2 regions of the Methylobacterium sp. WL120 genome follow, and region 2 is predicted to be linked to the other one. Evidence: riboswitches for the same ligand, from Rfam matches in the RefSeq annotation. Region 2 holds a riboswitch; the other holds the start of a gene.
What was found. A riboswitch is a leader RNA that binds a small molecule or an ion and turns the genes downstream of it on or off. The one in region 2 is predicted to bind cobalamin.
Positions count from the first base shown of each region.

Region 1 (7,203 bases), on a different contig from region 2:
TGCGCCGGGCGAGCGCGTCGTCGGCCGCGGTGTCAATGGGCGTCATCGGGCGTTCCTCGGCGTCCGGCGGCCCCTTCGCGAAGGACCGCGCTTTCGGCGGAGCCTAGGCCGGGACGCGGCGCCTGCCTATCGGGCGGCGGCGCGGTTCGGAGCGCGTATCACCCGCGACGGGAACAGGACCCGCTCGCCTGTCACGCGCGCGAGGCCCTACCGGGCCAGCGCCAGCAGCCGGTCGCAGTCGACGTGGCGTTCGAGGTGCAGGGCGAGCGCGTCGAGCACCCGCTCGATGCCGGCCTCGTAGGAGGCGCCGTCCGATCCCGCGCCGAGGCGGGCGAGCCAGGCGGCCCGCTGCCGGTCGTCGGAAAACAGCCCGTGGACGTAGGTGCCGCAGACCAGCCCGTCGGCCGACACCGCCCCGTCGGCGCGTCCGTCGGCCAGGCGCAGCAGCGGCCGGCTCGAATCGGCGCCGGTCGTGTCGCCGACATGCATCTCGTAGCCGGAGAACGGGATGCCGTCGGGCAGGCTCGTCCCGGAGACCGCCTCGAGGCGCTTCAGAGGCGTCATCACCGTGTCGACCTCGAGCAGCCCGAGCCCCGGAACGGTGCGCGGCGCGCCCTCGATGCCGTCTGGGTCGGACAGCGTCCGCCCGAGCATCTGGTAGCCGCCGCACAGCCCCAGGACCCGCCCGCCGCGGCGTAGATGCGCCCGCAGATCCCCGTCCCATCCCTCCGCGCGGAAGAAATCGAGGTCGTCGATCGTGGTCTTGGATCCCGGCAGCAGCACCAGGGCCGCATCGCCCGGGATCGGCTCGCCCGGGCGCACCAGGACCACCTCCACCGCCGGCTCGGCGCGAAGCGGATCGAGGTCGTCGAAGTTGGCGATCCGGGGCAGGACCGGCACGGCGATGCGGGTCGCGGCCGGGCCGGCCGACCCGACGAGCCCGAGCACGTCCTCGGCCGGCAGGCGCGCGGCCTGCGGGAAATGCGGGATCAGGCCGAGGCTCGCCCAGCCGGTGTGGCGCGCGATCAGGTCCATCCCGTCGGAAAACAGGGTCGGGTCGCCGCGGAAGCGGTTGACCAGGAAGCCGACGATCATCGCGGCGTCGTCGGGGTCGATCACCGCCTTGGTGCCGACGAGGCTGGCGATGACCCCGCCGCGGTCGATGTCCCCGAGCAGCACCACGGGCGTGTCGGTGGCGCGGGCGAAGCCCATGTTGGCGATGTCGCCGGCGCGCAGGTTCACCTCGGAGGCCGAGCCAGCACCCTCGACGAGGATGAGGTCGGCCTCGGCCTTGAGCCGCGAGAAGCTGTCGAGCACCGCTTCCAGCAACCTCGGCTTCCAGGCCTGGTAGTCGCGTGCCTTCACGGTCGCGACCATGCGGCCCTGCACCACAACCTGCGAGCCGACGTCGCTCTGCGGCTTGAGCAGCACCGGATTCATGTGGATCGACGGCGCGACGCCCGCCGCCCGCGCCTGCAGCGCCTGCGCCCGCCCGATCTCGCCGCCGTCGGCGGTGACGGCGGCGTTGTTCGACATGTTCTGCGGCTTGAACGGGCGCACGCGCAGCCCGCGCCGGGTGAAGGCCCGCGCGAGCCCGGCGACGATCAGCGACTTGCCGACGTCGGAGCCGGTGCCCTGGATCATCAGGGCGCGGGTCATGCCGTCACCGAAGGCATGGCGAAGGAAGAAAGATGTCCTTCCTGCTTCCGCGCGGCATAAGCTCGCCAGAAAGCGGAACGATTGGATGCAATGAAGCGAACGATCAGAGTGCTTCCTGAAAATCGGAACCACGCCGTCGTGCAAAGCGACGGCGACCATTTCGCCACTGATACGATCGTGCACCCGACCCTGATCGCCCTGCTCGACGGGCTTCCATCGCTCGATCGCGAAGGCGATATCGAGCCTGTCGATCGGTCAGAGCCGGACCCAGTGGATTTGTAGGCCGATGCTTGCGCGGCGCTCGCACATTGCCCGCATTCGCGAACAACGGCCGCGAGTTCGACTGCGTCGAAAATTTGCGCATCGAGGACTGGCTGGCCTGACAGGCGCACCACGCCGCGCCGACGACCGATCAAAACTCGATGCCCTCCTGCGCCTTCACGCCCGCTGCGAAGTGGTGCTTCACGCTGCCCATCTCGGTGACCAGGTCGGCGGCTTCGATCAGCGCGGGCTTGGCGTTGCGGCCGGTGACGACGACGTGGAGGTCCGGGCGGCGGGCCTTGAGCGTCGCGACCACCGCATCGAGGTCGAGGTAGTCGTAGCGCAGCGCGATGTTGAGCTCGTCGAGGATGAGCAGGCGGATGCCGGGGTCGGCCATCAGGTCGGTCGCCTGGTTCCAGGCGTTGAGGCAGGCGGCGATGTCGCGAGCCTTGTCTTGCGTCTCCCAGGTGAAGCCCTCGCCCATGGCGTGCCACGCGACCCGGTCGCCGAAGACCTTGAGCGCATGCGCCTCGCCGGTGTCCCAGGCGCCCTTGATGAACTGCACGATGCCGACCCGGTGCCCGCGTCCGAGCATGCGGAGCGCAAGGCCGAGCGCCGCCGTGGTCTTACCCTTGCCGGGGCCGGTGTTGACGATGAGGAGCCCCTTCTCGATCGTCTTGGCCGCCACCTCGGCGTCCTGGACCGCCTTGCGCTTCTCCATCTTCTCGCGATGGCGCGTCGCGTCGTCGGGCTTCACGTCGTCGGGCTTGGCGTCGTCGGTCATGACGTTCCCTGCGGTTTCACGGTCAGCGGCAACCCGGCGACCGTCAGCACGACGCGGTCGCATTCGGCCGCGAGGGCCTGGTGGAGGCGCCCGGCCGCGTCGCGGAAGCGGCGGGCGAGCGCGTTGTCCGGGACGATCCCGAGGCCGACCTCGTTCGAGACCAGCACGAGGGGGCCCCGCGCCGCCCGGCAGGCGACGACTAGCGCCTGCGTCTCGGCGTCGAGGTCGGCGTCGGCGAGGATCAGGTTCGTGAGCCACAGCGTGAGGCAGTCGACCAGCACCGGTCCCGGCGCGTCGGCGATCGCCGCCGCCAGCGCCGTCGGCACGTCCCGCGTGATCCAGTCGCCGGACCGGCGGGACCGATGGAGGGCGATCCGCGCGCGCATCTCGTCGTCCCAGGCCTGCGCCGTTGCGAGGTAGAACCAGGGGCCGGGCGCCGCCTCGATCAGCCTCTCGGCGTAGGCGCTCTTGCCCGAGCGCGCACCGCCGAGCACGAGGGTCGTCCGAGGCGCGGCCTGTTGCATGGCGAAGACCCATGCCCCAACCGTGGCGTGCCCGTCAAAGCCTCCGTTGTGCGGGTGCGCCGGACAGGCTATGGCTGGTGGAGACGGTGCCCCGGAGACGGGGTGAAAAGGGAATGCGGTGAGGGGAAACCCGATACCGCGGCTGCCCCCGCAACTGTGAGCGGTTAGCTCCTGCCCTCGGCCACCGATGTTTCGGGAAGGCGGCAGGCGCGGCGATCCGCGAGCCAGGAGACCTGCCGTCCCCCGCGCTTTCTCGAACGCCGCCGGCGGGGCGGCCGGAGATGTTGTCGACATGACCACCCAGACCCTCACCCAGACCGGCACCCGCGCGAACGAAGGCTTCGTCGGCATCGCCGTCGCCGCCATGCTCGGCCTCGGGCTCGTGTTCCTCGCCGGCTTCTCGCCCGCCTCGGCGCTGCACAACGCGGCGCACGACTTCCGGCACACGCAGAACTTCCCCTGCCATTGACCGCCTGAACCCAGGCGCTCCCATGCTCATCCGGCTCCTGTCGGCGGCGCTCGCCGCCGGCTTCCTCGCGGCCGTCCTGGTGACGGGCCTCGAACTCGCGCTCACCTCGCCGCTGATCATCGCGGCCGAGCGCTACGAGACCCAGGCCACCCCCGGCTCCGCAGCCGCCATCGCCCCGATGCCCGATCGCCTGCCGATCGTGCTGGCGCATGCCGGGCACGACCACGACTCCAAGGCCGCACCCGAGTGGCAGCCGGGCGCGGGCCTGCCGCGCATGCTGTTCACCGGGCTCGCGACCCTCGTCGGCGGGATCGGCTACGCGCTGCTGCTCGGCGCGGTGATGCTGGCGACCGGCCGCGAGCCGTCGCCCGAACGCGGCCTCGCCTTCGCGGTGGCCGGCTTCCTCGCCGTGGCGCTCGCGCCTGCGCTCGGACTGCCGCCGGAGCTGCCCGGTAGCGAGGCGGCTCCCCTGGTCGCGCGCCAGGTCTGGTGGCTGATGACCGCCGCCGCCACCGCGATGGGGATCTACCTCATCGCGATCCGCCGGGTGCCGATCACGATCCTCGGCGGACTTGTGCTCATCGTCGCGCCGCATCTGGCCGGCGCGCCGGAGGCGGCGGCGACGCCCTCCGAGCTTCCCGCCGGCCTCGCCGCGCAGTTCGCCGCGCGCTCGCTCGCCATCGCCTTCGTGTTCTGGGCGGTGATCGGGCTGGCGTTCGGCCGCGCGTGGCAGACCTTCGGGCCGAAGACCGCGGCAGGCGCCCGTGGCTGACACGGTCCTCTACGTCTGCACCACCTGCCGCATGGAAGGCGACGCACCGGACGGCCCGCGTGCCGGCGCCCGCCTGCTCGACGCGCTGCGCGCGCTGCCGGCGCCCGACGGGGTGACGATCGAGGCGGTCGAGTGCCTCTCCGTCTGCAAGCGGCCCTGCACCGTCGCGGTGGCGGCGGAGGATCGCTGGACCTACGTCTACGGCGACCTCGACCCCGCGGAGTCGGCACGCATCATCCTCGACGGCGTCGGGCTCTACGCCGGCACGCCCGACGGGATCGTGCCTTGGAAGCAGCGCCCGCAAGAGTTCCGCAAGGGCGTCGTCGCCCGCATCCCCCCGTTTCCGCCGCGCGCGGCCTGAGCCATCGGCGAGATCCCCATGACCATCGTTGCGAAGATCCCCTGCACCATCGTCACCGGCTTCCTCGGTGCCGGAAAGACGACGCTGGTGCGCCACGTGGTCGAGAACGCGGGCGGGCGCCGGCTCGCGATCCTGGTCAACGAGTTCGGCGACGTCGGCTTCGACAAGTCGTTCCTGGCCGCCTGCGGCATCGAGGGCTGCACCGAGGATTCGATCGTCGAGCTGCCCAACGGCTGCATCTGCTGCACCGTCGCCGACGACTTCGTGCCGGCGATGACGGCGCTCCTCGACCGCCCGAACCCGCCCGAGCACATCCTGATCGAGACCTCCGGCCTCGCCCTGCCGAAGCCCCTGGTCCAGGCCTTCCAGTGGCCGGCGATCCGCTCGCGGGTGACCGTGGACGGCGTCGTCGCGGTGGTGGACGGGCCGGCGGTGGCGTCCGGCGCCTTCGCCGAGGACCCCGAGGCGCTGGCGAACCAGCGCGCCGCCGACACGGCCGTGGACCACGACAACCCGCTGGAAGAGGTGTTCGAGGACCAGCTCCTTTGCGCCGACCTCGTCGTGCTCAACAAGGCTGACATGATGGACGCCGCCGGCCTCGCCGCAGTCCGGGCCGAGGTGGAGAGCCAGCTTCCCCGCGCGGTGAAGGTGGTCGAGACCGCCCACGGGCGGATCGACCCGCGCGTGCTGCTCGGCCTCCAGGCCGCCGCCGAGGACGACCTCGACGCGCGCCCCTCGCATCACGGCGAGGGCGAGGACCACGACCACGACGACTTCGAGACCGTGGCGCTCCCGGTCCGCACCGCGATCACCGCCGCCGACCTCGCCGCCCGCGTCGAGAAGGCGGCGGAGACCGAGGGCGTCCTGCGGATCAAGGGCTTCTGCGCCGTCGAGGGCAAGCCGATGCGCCTCGTGGTGCAGGGCGTCGGCCGCCGCATCACCCATCATTTCGACCGGCCCTGGACCGCGAGCGAGCCGCGCGACGGCACCCTGGTGGTGATCGGCCTCAAGGGTTTCGACCAGGGTGCGGTCGCGGAAGCTCTGGCCGGCTAGGGCTTGTCCGCCACCCGCGCTACACTGCCCGTTTTCACGACCACCGCAGATCCCGGGATGCTGGACCGCCGCGAGAGCCCGATGAGCCTGGATGCGTTCTTCGCCTGGCAGGAAGCCCAGGCGGAGCGCTACGAGCTTGTCGGCGGGATGCCGGTACGGATGATGGCGGGTGCTCGCAACGTCCACGACGACATCGTCGTGAACATCCTTGCGTGGCTGCGCACGGCCTTGCGCGGCAGCGGATGCCGCCCGTTCACCGGTGACGGCAGCGTCGAGACGCTGCCCGGCCAGATCCGCCGCCCCGACATCGGCGTCGATTGTGGGCCGCGCGATCCGAACGCTCTCAAGGCGGCGCAGCCGCGGGTCGTCGTCGAAGTGCTGTCGCCGAGCACGCGGGACTTCGACGCGTTCGAAAAGCTCGCCGAGTACCGCACGATGGCCGACCTTGAGCACATCGTGCTGGTCGAGCCCAACGCGGCGGAAGTTCGCCTGTGGACGCGCGAGCCCGACCGGAGTTGGGCCGAGACACGGCTGCTCGGCCTCGCCGCGACGGTCTCTATCTCAGCGCTCGGGATCGTCCTGCCGGCCTCGGAAATCTACGACGGCGTGACCTTCCCGAACCGGCCTCGCCTCGTCGCCGACGAGCCCGACGAATCGGCAGGCTGACTCAGCGCATGCACCTGATCCGCATCGATACGGTGAGCCTCGACGACGGCGAGGCGGCGGTCGACCTCGGGCAGCAGCCCGGCGACGTCGTCTTCCTGTCGTTCACCGATTCCGACCTGCTCGGCATGGCAAACGCCCACGCCGCCTGCGGGCCGGACTTCCCGTCTCTGCGGCTGGCCAAGCTGTCGCGGCTGCGCCACCCGATGTCGGTCGACCTCTACGTCGAAACGGTGGTGGCGAAGGCGAAGGTCGTCGTCATCCGCTGCCTCGGCGGGCTCGACTACTGGCGCTACGGCGTCGAACGCTGCGCCGCCGCGGCCCGGGCCGCCGGCATCCCGCTCGCGATCCTTCCCGGCTGCGACCGGCCGGACCCGCGCCTCGTCGAGCTCTCGACCGCGCCCGACCTCGCCCCGATCCTCGACGCCTATTTCCGCGCGGGCGGCCCCGAGAACCTGCGCCGGATGCTCGGGCGGATCGCGGCCGAGATCGGTTTCGCGACACCCGTCGAGCCGCCCGAGACCCTGCCGCGCGGGTTCGCCTGGTGCCCGGGCTGCGGGCCGCTGCCACTGGAGACCGCCCTGTCCGTCGGCGCCTCCCCGCTCGGGTTGACGGCACCCGACGCGCCTGCCCCGCACGCGCTGATCCTGGCCTACC
Region 1 covers NZ_VRUT01000151.1:2,956-10,158, forward strand. The annotation lists gene FV229_RS21640 (MFS transporter) at 1-46, opposite strand, end outside; gene FV229_RS21645 (cobyric acid synthase) at 208-1,659, opposite strand; gene FV229_RS21650 (hypothetical protein) at 1,750-1,941, shown strand; gene cobO (cob(I)yrinic acid a,c-diamide adenosyltransferase) at 2,072-2,704, opposite strand; gene cobU (bifunctional adenosylcobinamide kinase/adenosylcobinamide-phosphate guanylyltransferase) at 2,701-3,228, opposite strand; cobalamin riboswitch at 3,296-3,484, shown strand; gene FV229_RS21665 (CbtB-domain containing protein) at 3,521-3,697, shown strand; gene FV229_RS21670 (CbtA family protein) at 3,720-4,469, shown strand; gene FV229_RS21675 (DUF1636 domain-containing protein) at 4,462-4,830, shown strand; gene cobW (cobalamin biosynthesis protein CobW) at 4,849-5,883, shown strand; gene FV229_RS21685 (Uma2 family endonuclease) at 5,941-6,549, shown strand; partial or broken gene FV229_RS21690 (cobaltochelatase subunit CobN) at 6,558-7,203, shown strand, end outside.
Region 1: linked by a shared signal. The riboswitch ahead of FV229_RS21665 (CbtB-domain containing protein) and the one ahead of FV229_RS00250 (TonB-dependent receptor) in region 2 are both predicted to bind cobalamin.

Region 2 (7,203 bases):
GACAAGGGAGATGGTCGCTTCGAACCGCGACCGGTTAGGCTCGGCGTCCGCGGCGACGGCTACGTCGAGATCCGCGACGGCATCGCCGCGGGCGACCGCGTGGTCACGTCGGCGAACTTCCTCATCGATGCCGAGAGCAACCTGAAGGCGGCCCTGCAGGGGCTTTCCGAACCCAAGCTCGATCCCGGGCCGCAGGCTGCGGCCGAAGGGAAGGCGCCATGATCGCCCGCCTGATCGCATGGTCGGCGAGGAATCTGGTGCTGGTCCTGATCGGGACGGTGTTCGCGGTGGGAGCCGGGCTCTACGCCCTCAAAACCCTGCCGCTCGACGCGATCCCGGACCTCTCGGACGTCCAGACCATCGTCTACACCGAGTACCCCGGGCAGGCGCCGCAGGTCATAGAGGATCAGGTCACATACCCCCTGACCACCGCGATGTTGACGGTGCCGCGGTCCAAGGTCGTGCGTGGCTTCTCGTTCTTCGGGGTCTCGTTCGTCTACGTGATCTTCGAGGACGGCACCGACCCGTACTGGGCCCGGAGCCGGGTGCTCGAATACCTGAACACCGTGGCCAAGCGCCTGCCGGCCGGCGTGACCCCGACCCTGGGGCCCGACGCGACCGGGGTCGGCTGGGTCTACCAGTACGTCGTGGTCGCCAAGGAGCGGTCGCTGGCCGAGCTCCGGTCGCTGCAGGACTGGGTCGTCCGCTTCGGGGCGTCGCGCGCCGAGGGCGTGGCGGAGGTCGCCGGCGTCGGCGGCTTCGTGAAGCAGTACAACGTCGTGGTCGATCCGAACCGCCTGCGGGCGCAGGGCATCACCCTGTCCAAGCTCCGGGAGGCGATCCGGTCGAGCAACGCCGACGTCGGCGGTCGCACCGTCGAGCTCTCCGAGTTCGAGTTCGTCGTCCGTGGCCGCGGCTACCTCAAGAGCGTCGCCGACATCGAGAGCATCGTCCTGAGGACCGAGGCCGGCACGCCCCTGCGGGTGAAGGACGTTGCCCGGGTCGAGCTCGGTCCGGACGAGCGCCGCGGCATCACCGAGATGAACGGCGACGGCGAGGTCGCCGGCGGGATCGTCCTGCAACGGTTCGGGGCCAACGCCCTGAACGTCATCGAGAACGTGAAGGCCCGGCTTTCCGAGGTCGCCGCCAGCCTGCCCAAGGGCGCGGAGATCCTTCCGGTCTACGACCGCTCGCACCTGATCGAGGCGGCCATCGAGACCCTCAAGGGCACGCTGATCGAGGAGAGCGCCATCGTCGCCCTCGTCTGCGTCGTGTTCCTGCTCCACGTGCGCAGCGCGCTGGTGGCGATCCTGATGCTGCCGGTCGGCATCCTCATGGCGTTCGCGGGCATGAAGGTTTTGGGGCTCGGGGCCAACATCATGAGCCTCGGCGGCATCGCCATCGCGGTGGGTGCCATGATCGACGCGGCCATCGTGATGATCGAGAACGCCCACAAGCACCTGGAACGGGCGCCACCGGACAAGCCCCGGGTCGAGATCCTGATCGAGGCCGCGAGCGAGGTCGGGCCGTCGCTGTTCTTCTCGCTCCTCATCATCACCGTGAGCTTCCTGCCGATCTTCACCCTGGAGAGCCAGGAGGGCCGTCTGTTCGGTCCGCTGGCCTTCACCAAGACCTTCGCCATGGCCGCGGCGGCGGTGCTGTCCCTGACACTCGTCCCGGCGTTGATGGTGCTGTTCGTCCGGGGCCGGATCATCCCGGAGCACCGCAATCCGGTGAACAGGTTCCTGATCTGGAGCTACCGGCCGCTCATCGCGGGCGTCCTGCAGGCGCGGGTGCTCACGATCCTATTGGCCCTCGTCGTCCTGGCGGCGACGGCTTGGCCGGCGAGCCGGCTCGGCTTGGAGTTCATGCCCGATCTCGACGAGGGCACCCTGATGTACATGCCGACCACCCTGCCGGGCATCTCGGTGACTAAGGCCGGGGACCTGCTCGCGACCCAGGACAGGATCATCAAGTCGTTTCCCGAGGTCGCCTCGGTCTACGGCAAGGCCGGACGGGCCAACACCGCGACCGACCCGGCGCCGAGCGAGATGTTCGAGACCATCGTCAACCTGAAGCCGAAAGCGGAGTGGCGGCCCGGCGTCACGACGGCGAGCCTGAAGGCCGAGATGGACGCCGCGCTCCAGTTCCCCGGGGTCTCGAATGCCTGGACCCAGCCGATCCGCGCCCGGATCGACATGCTCTCGACCGGCATCCGCACGCCGGTCGGGATCAAGGTTCTGGGGACGGACCTGACCGAGATGGAAAAGGTCGCCCGCCAGGTCGAGGCGGTGGTGAAGGCGGTCCCGGGCACGTCGAGCGCCTACGCCGAGCGGGTCCAGGGCGGCTACTTCCTCGACATCACCCCCGACCGCGATGCGCTGGGCCGGTACGGGCTGACGGTTGGCGACGTGCAGGACGTGATCGGGATGGCGCTCGGAGGCGAGAGCGTCACCAACACCGTCGAGGGCCGGGAGCGCTACACCGTCAACGTGCGCTACCCCCGGGCCTTCCGGTCCGACCCGCGGTCCATCGCGGACGAGGTGCAGGTCCCGATCCCGGGCGGGGGAACGGTGCCACTCGGCGAGGTGGCCAAGGTGCAGTTGAACCGCGGCCCGACGCAGATCCGGACCGAGAACGGGCAACTCGCGGTCTTCATCTACGTCGACGTCGCGGGTCGCGATCTCGGGGGCTACGTCGCCGAGGCGCGGGCGGCGGTGGCCAATGAGGTCAGGCTCACCCAAGGCACCCTCGTGCAGTGGAGCGGGCAGGTCGAGTACCTCGACCGCGCGACCGCCCGGCTCAAGGTCGTGGTCCCGCTGACGCTGCTGATCGTGTTCCTGCTGCTCTACCTCAACTTCCGGAGGCTCACCGAGACGCTCATCGTCATGCTGTCGCTGCCCTTCGCCCTCGTCGGGGGCGTCTGGCTGATGTGGTGGATGGGCTTCAACCTGTCGGTGGCGGTCGCCGTCGGCTTCATCGCGCTGGCCGGCGTCGCGGCCGAGACCGGCGTGATCATGCTGGTCTACCTCGACCACGCGCTGGTCGAGGTGCGGGCCGTATGCGATCGCGACGGGCGGACTTTCACCCGCGACGACCTGCGCCGGGCCATCATGGTCGGCGCGGTCGAACGGGTCCGCCCGAAGATGATGACGGTGGTGGCCATCATGGCCGGGCTCCTGCCGATACTGTGGAGCACGGGCTCCGGCTCGGAGGTCATGCAGCGGATCGCGGTGCCGATGATCGGCGGCATGGTCTCATCGACCGTCCTGACCCTCGTCGTGATCCCGGCGGTGTACGGCCTCGTGAAAGGATGGGGCCTGCCGCGGTCCGAACCGAATGCCATCGACCCCGAGGCCCGACTTGTAACGTTATGAACACACAGGGCGGAAAACCCCGAAGCGACATTGACGCCGGGCCATTCCCTCAGGTCCTGTATGCCCGACGGTTCCTCCCCGGAGGATCAAAAGGGAACGCGGTGAGGATGAGGTCCGAAAGGGCTTCCCCGAAGCCGCGGCTGCCCCCGCAACTGTAAGCGGCGAGCCCATCATCAACACGTCACTGGGTCTTTGGGCCTGGGAAGACGATGAGAGGGCGGTGACCCGCGAGCCAGGAGACCTGCCGTCAGTCGTGGTCACACGCGAAACGCATCGGGCGGGGTGTCCTGATGGGTGTCGAGGCGTTCGGCTGTCCTAACGGCAGGCAAGCGCCCAGGCCTCGTTCGCGGTGACGTGCCACAGACGTCGCCCGAGGCTTGTCCCGTGTCCTTCCCCTCCCGATCCGCGTGCCTGCGCACGCTCGCGCTCGCCTGCGCCTCCCTTCCCGGTCCTGTACTCGCGCAGCAGACCGCCGCGCCCTTCGCCGACGTCCCGCGCGGGGCCGAGGCGGCCGTCACGCTCTCCGAGCTTTCCGTCTCCGCCACCGGCGTCCCGACGCCGGTCGATCAGGTCGGATCGAGTGTGACGGTGCTCACCGCCGAGACCCTGGAGGCCCAGCAGCGCCGAACCGTACCGGACGCCTTGCAACAGGTGCCCGGCCTCAACGTCGTGCAGACCGGCGGCCCGGGCGGCCAGACCTCGGTGTTCATCCGCGGCTCGAACTCGAACCACGTGAAAGTGCTCATCGACGGCATCGACGCGACCGACCCGTCGAACCCAAACGGCTCCTTCGACTTCGGACAACTCCTGACCGACGACCTCTCCCGCATCGAGGTTCTCAGGGGGCCCCAGAGCGGGCTCTACGGCAGCGACGCCATCGGAGGCGCGATCTCCTTCACGACGAAACGTGGCGAGGGACCGGCCAGGGCCAGCGCGCGGATCGAGGGCGGCTCGTTCGGGACGTTCAACCAGAGCGGCCGGATCAGCGGGTCGGAAAACGGCTTCGACTACTCGGTGTCGATCCAGCATCTCCGGGCTGCCGCAACGCCTGTGACGCCGCCCAACCTCGTCGCCCCAGGAACGACGACCCGCCCGAACTACTACGACAACGAGACCGTCTCGGCGAAGTTCGGCTACCAGTTCACCGACACGTTCCGGATCAACTCGATCACGCGGTTCATCAACTCGAAGCTGCTCTTCAGCGGCGACGACTACGGCACCTTCCCGGTGACGCTGGGCGGCCTGCGCAGCCAGGCGGACGTGCAGCAAGTCTTCACCCGCAACGAGGCCGAGTGGACGCCGTTCGCCGGTTTCCACAACGTCTTCGCGATCAACTACTCGAACCTCTACAACCGCCAGGTCCAGAACGCGTACGACCCGTTCAACCCGCTCCCGACCGCCGGCCTCGGCGAGCGCACGCGTTACGAGTACCGCGGCGACTACCAGCTCTCGCCCGGCAACCTCGTTCTGTTCGGCGCGCAGCGTGACGACGAGAGCCTGTCGACCACCGATCCGAACCCGTTCGGTTCCGGCAACCTGCGGGCCAGGAACGGCAATACCGCCGGCTACGGCGAGATACAGCTAACGCCGTTCGACCGTGCCTCTTTCGTCGCCAACGTTCGCCACGACGAGAACGACGCCTTCGGACCGGCCACCACGTTCCGCGTCGCCCCGAGCTACATCCTGCCGTTCACCGACACGCGGATCAAAGGCAGCGTCGGCACCGGCTTCAAGGCGCCGACGCTGAGCCAGCTGTTCCAGAGCTTCCCGGCGTTCAACTTCTTCGCCAACCCCAACCTCAAGCCGGAAGAGAGCCTCGGCTACGATGCCGGCTTCGAACAGCCGCTCGGCGAGCGCGTTCTCGTCGGCGCGACCTATTACGCCAACGACTTCAAGAACCTGATCAACACCAACGCCAGCTTCACCTCGAACGAGAACGTCGGGCGAGCCGAATCCTACGGGGCCGAGGCCTTCGTTGCGGTCCGGTTCACCGACACGCTCTCGGGCCGGGTCGACTACACCAACACCGTGACCAAGAATGAGATTACCAACCAGGAGCTCCTGCGCCGGCCCCGCCACAAGGGCAGCGCCACCGCTCAGTGGACGCCGATCCCCGGCCTGAGCTTCAGCGGGACGGTGATCGTGCTTGGCCACTTCGTAGACGGAAACCGAGACTTCTCGATCCAGAGGCTGAAGAACCCGGGCTTCACCCTGGTCAACCTCGCGATCAACTACGACGTCAGCGAGACGGTGAGTGTGTTCGGCCGGATCGATAACCTGTTCGACCGCCGCTACGAGAACCCCACCGGCTTCCTCGGCCCGGGCCTCGCCGTGTACGGCGGCGTCCGCGTGACGACGTTCTGAGGATTGCGATGTCGATGCGATGGACGCTGGCTGCGCTAGCGATTGCGGTCTGGCCTGGTCTGTCAGGTGCGGGGTGGGCGGCAGACGAGCCGGCGCATCCAGTCTACGTCGTCTCGATGAACCTCTGCGCCGACGAGCTGGTCCTGCGGCTCGCCGACCGCGACCAGGTCACCGCCGTGACCTACCTCGCCCATGACCCGCGCGGCTCCACCGTCGCGCGGGAGGCCACCGGCATCGCGGTGACCCGTGGCCTGTCGGAGGAGATCGTCGCGCTCCGGCCCGACCTCGTCGTGGCCGGTGCCTTCACGACGCGGACCACGGTGGGCCTGCTCAAGCGCGTCGGCTTCCCCCTTCTCGAACTCGGCGTACCCAACGACTTCGAGGGGGTGCGGGCCCAAATCCGGACCGTCGCCGCGGCCCTCGGGCACCCGGCGCGCGGCGAGGCGATGGTCGCGGACCTCGACGCGCGGCTGGCGCAGGTGGTGCCGGCGGCAAAACCGTTGCGGGCACTCGTCATGCGCCCGAATGCCTTCACGGTCGCACCCGGCAGCCTTGGCGATGCGATCATCCGCGCCGCCGGCCTCGTCAACGTCGCGGCCGAACTCGGTCGCGACCGCTTCGGCCAGGTCCCGCTGGAAGCGGCGGCCTTGGCCAACGCCGACCTCATCGTCCTTGACGAGGGGGAGCCCGGCGCGCCGTCGCTCGCCGACGCCCTGTTGCATCACCCCGTCCTCGACGCCCTGCGCCGACAGGGTCGTACCGTCTCGATTCCGAACCGGCTCTGGACCTGTCCAGGTCCCCAGGTTGCCGAGGTCGTGGCCTTGCTCGCCGCCGCCGCACGCGAACGGGCAGAGCCATGAACGCACCCATTCCACCTCCTGCCCGGATCGAACGCGCGGTCGTCGGACCCCGCAGCATCGTCGTTCTCCTTGGCCTGCTGGTTCTCGTTTTGACGTTGGCGTCCATCGCGGTCGGGTATGCCCCTTTCGACGTCCCGGCGGCGGCTGGCGACATCATCGCCGGACGGGCGACACTGCCTGCCCTCGTCCTCTGGGAGCTGCGCCTGCCCCGCGCCCTGCTCGGGGCCCTCGTCGGCTTCAGCCTCGGGCTGACCGGGGCGGCGATGCAGGGCTACCTGCGCAACCCGCTCGCCGATCCCGGCATCCTCGGCATCTCCTCCGCGGCGGCCCTCGGGGCCGTGGTTGTGTTCTACGGCGGGTTCGCGGCCTCCGTCAGCCTCGCCCTCCCGCTCGGCGGGATCGCCGGCGCCGCCGTGGCGGCGCTCGCCCTGAACCTTGTCGCCGCCAGAGGCGGCACCACCCTGGGATTGATCCTCGCCGGCGTCGCCCTGTCGAGCCTCGCCGGTGCCATGACGGCGCTGGCGCTCAACCTCTCACCCAATCCCTACGCGGCCTTGGAGATCGTGTTCTGGCTGATGGGGTCGCTCGCGGACCGCAGCATG
Region 2 covers NZ_VRUT01000001.1:46,229-53,431, forward strand. The annotation lists gene FV229_RS00240 (efflux RND transporter periplasmic adaptor subunit) at 1-222, shown strand, start outside; gene FV229_RS00245 (CusA/CzcA family heavy metal efflux RND transporter) at 219-3,377, shown strand; cobalamin riboswitch at 3,429-3,641, shown strand; gene FV229_RS00250 (TonB-dependent receptor) at 3,762-5,741, shown strand; gene FV229_RS00255 (ABC transporter substrate-binding protein) at 5,750-6,601, shown strand; gene FV229_RS00260 (iron ABC transporter permease) at 6,598-7,203, shown strand, end outside.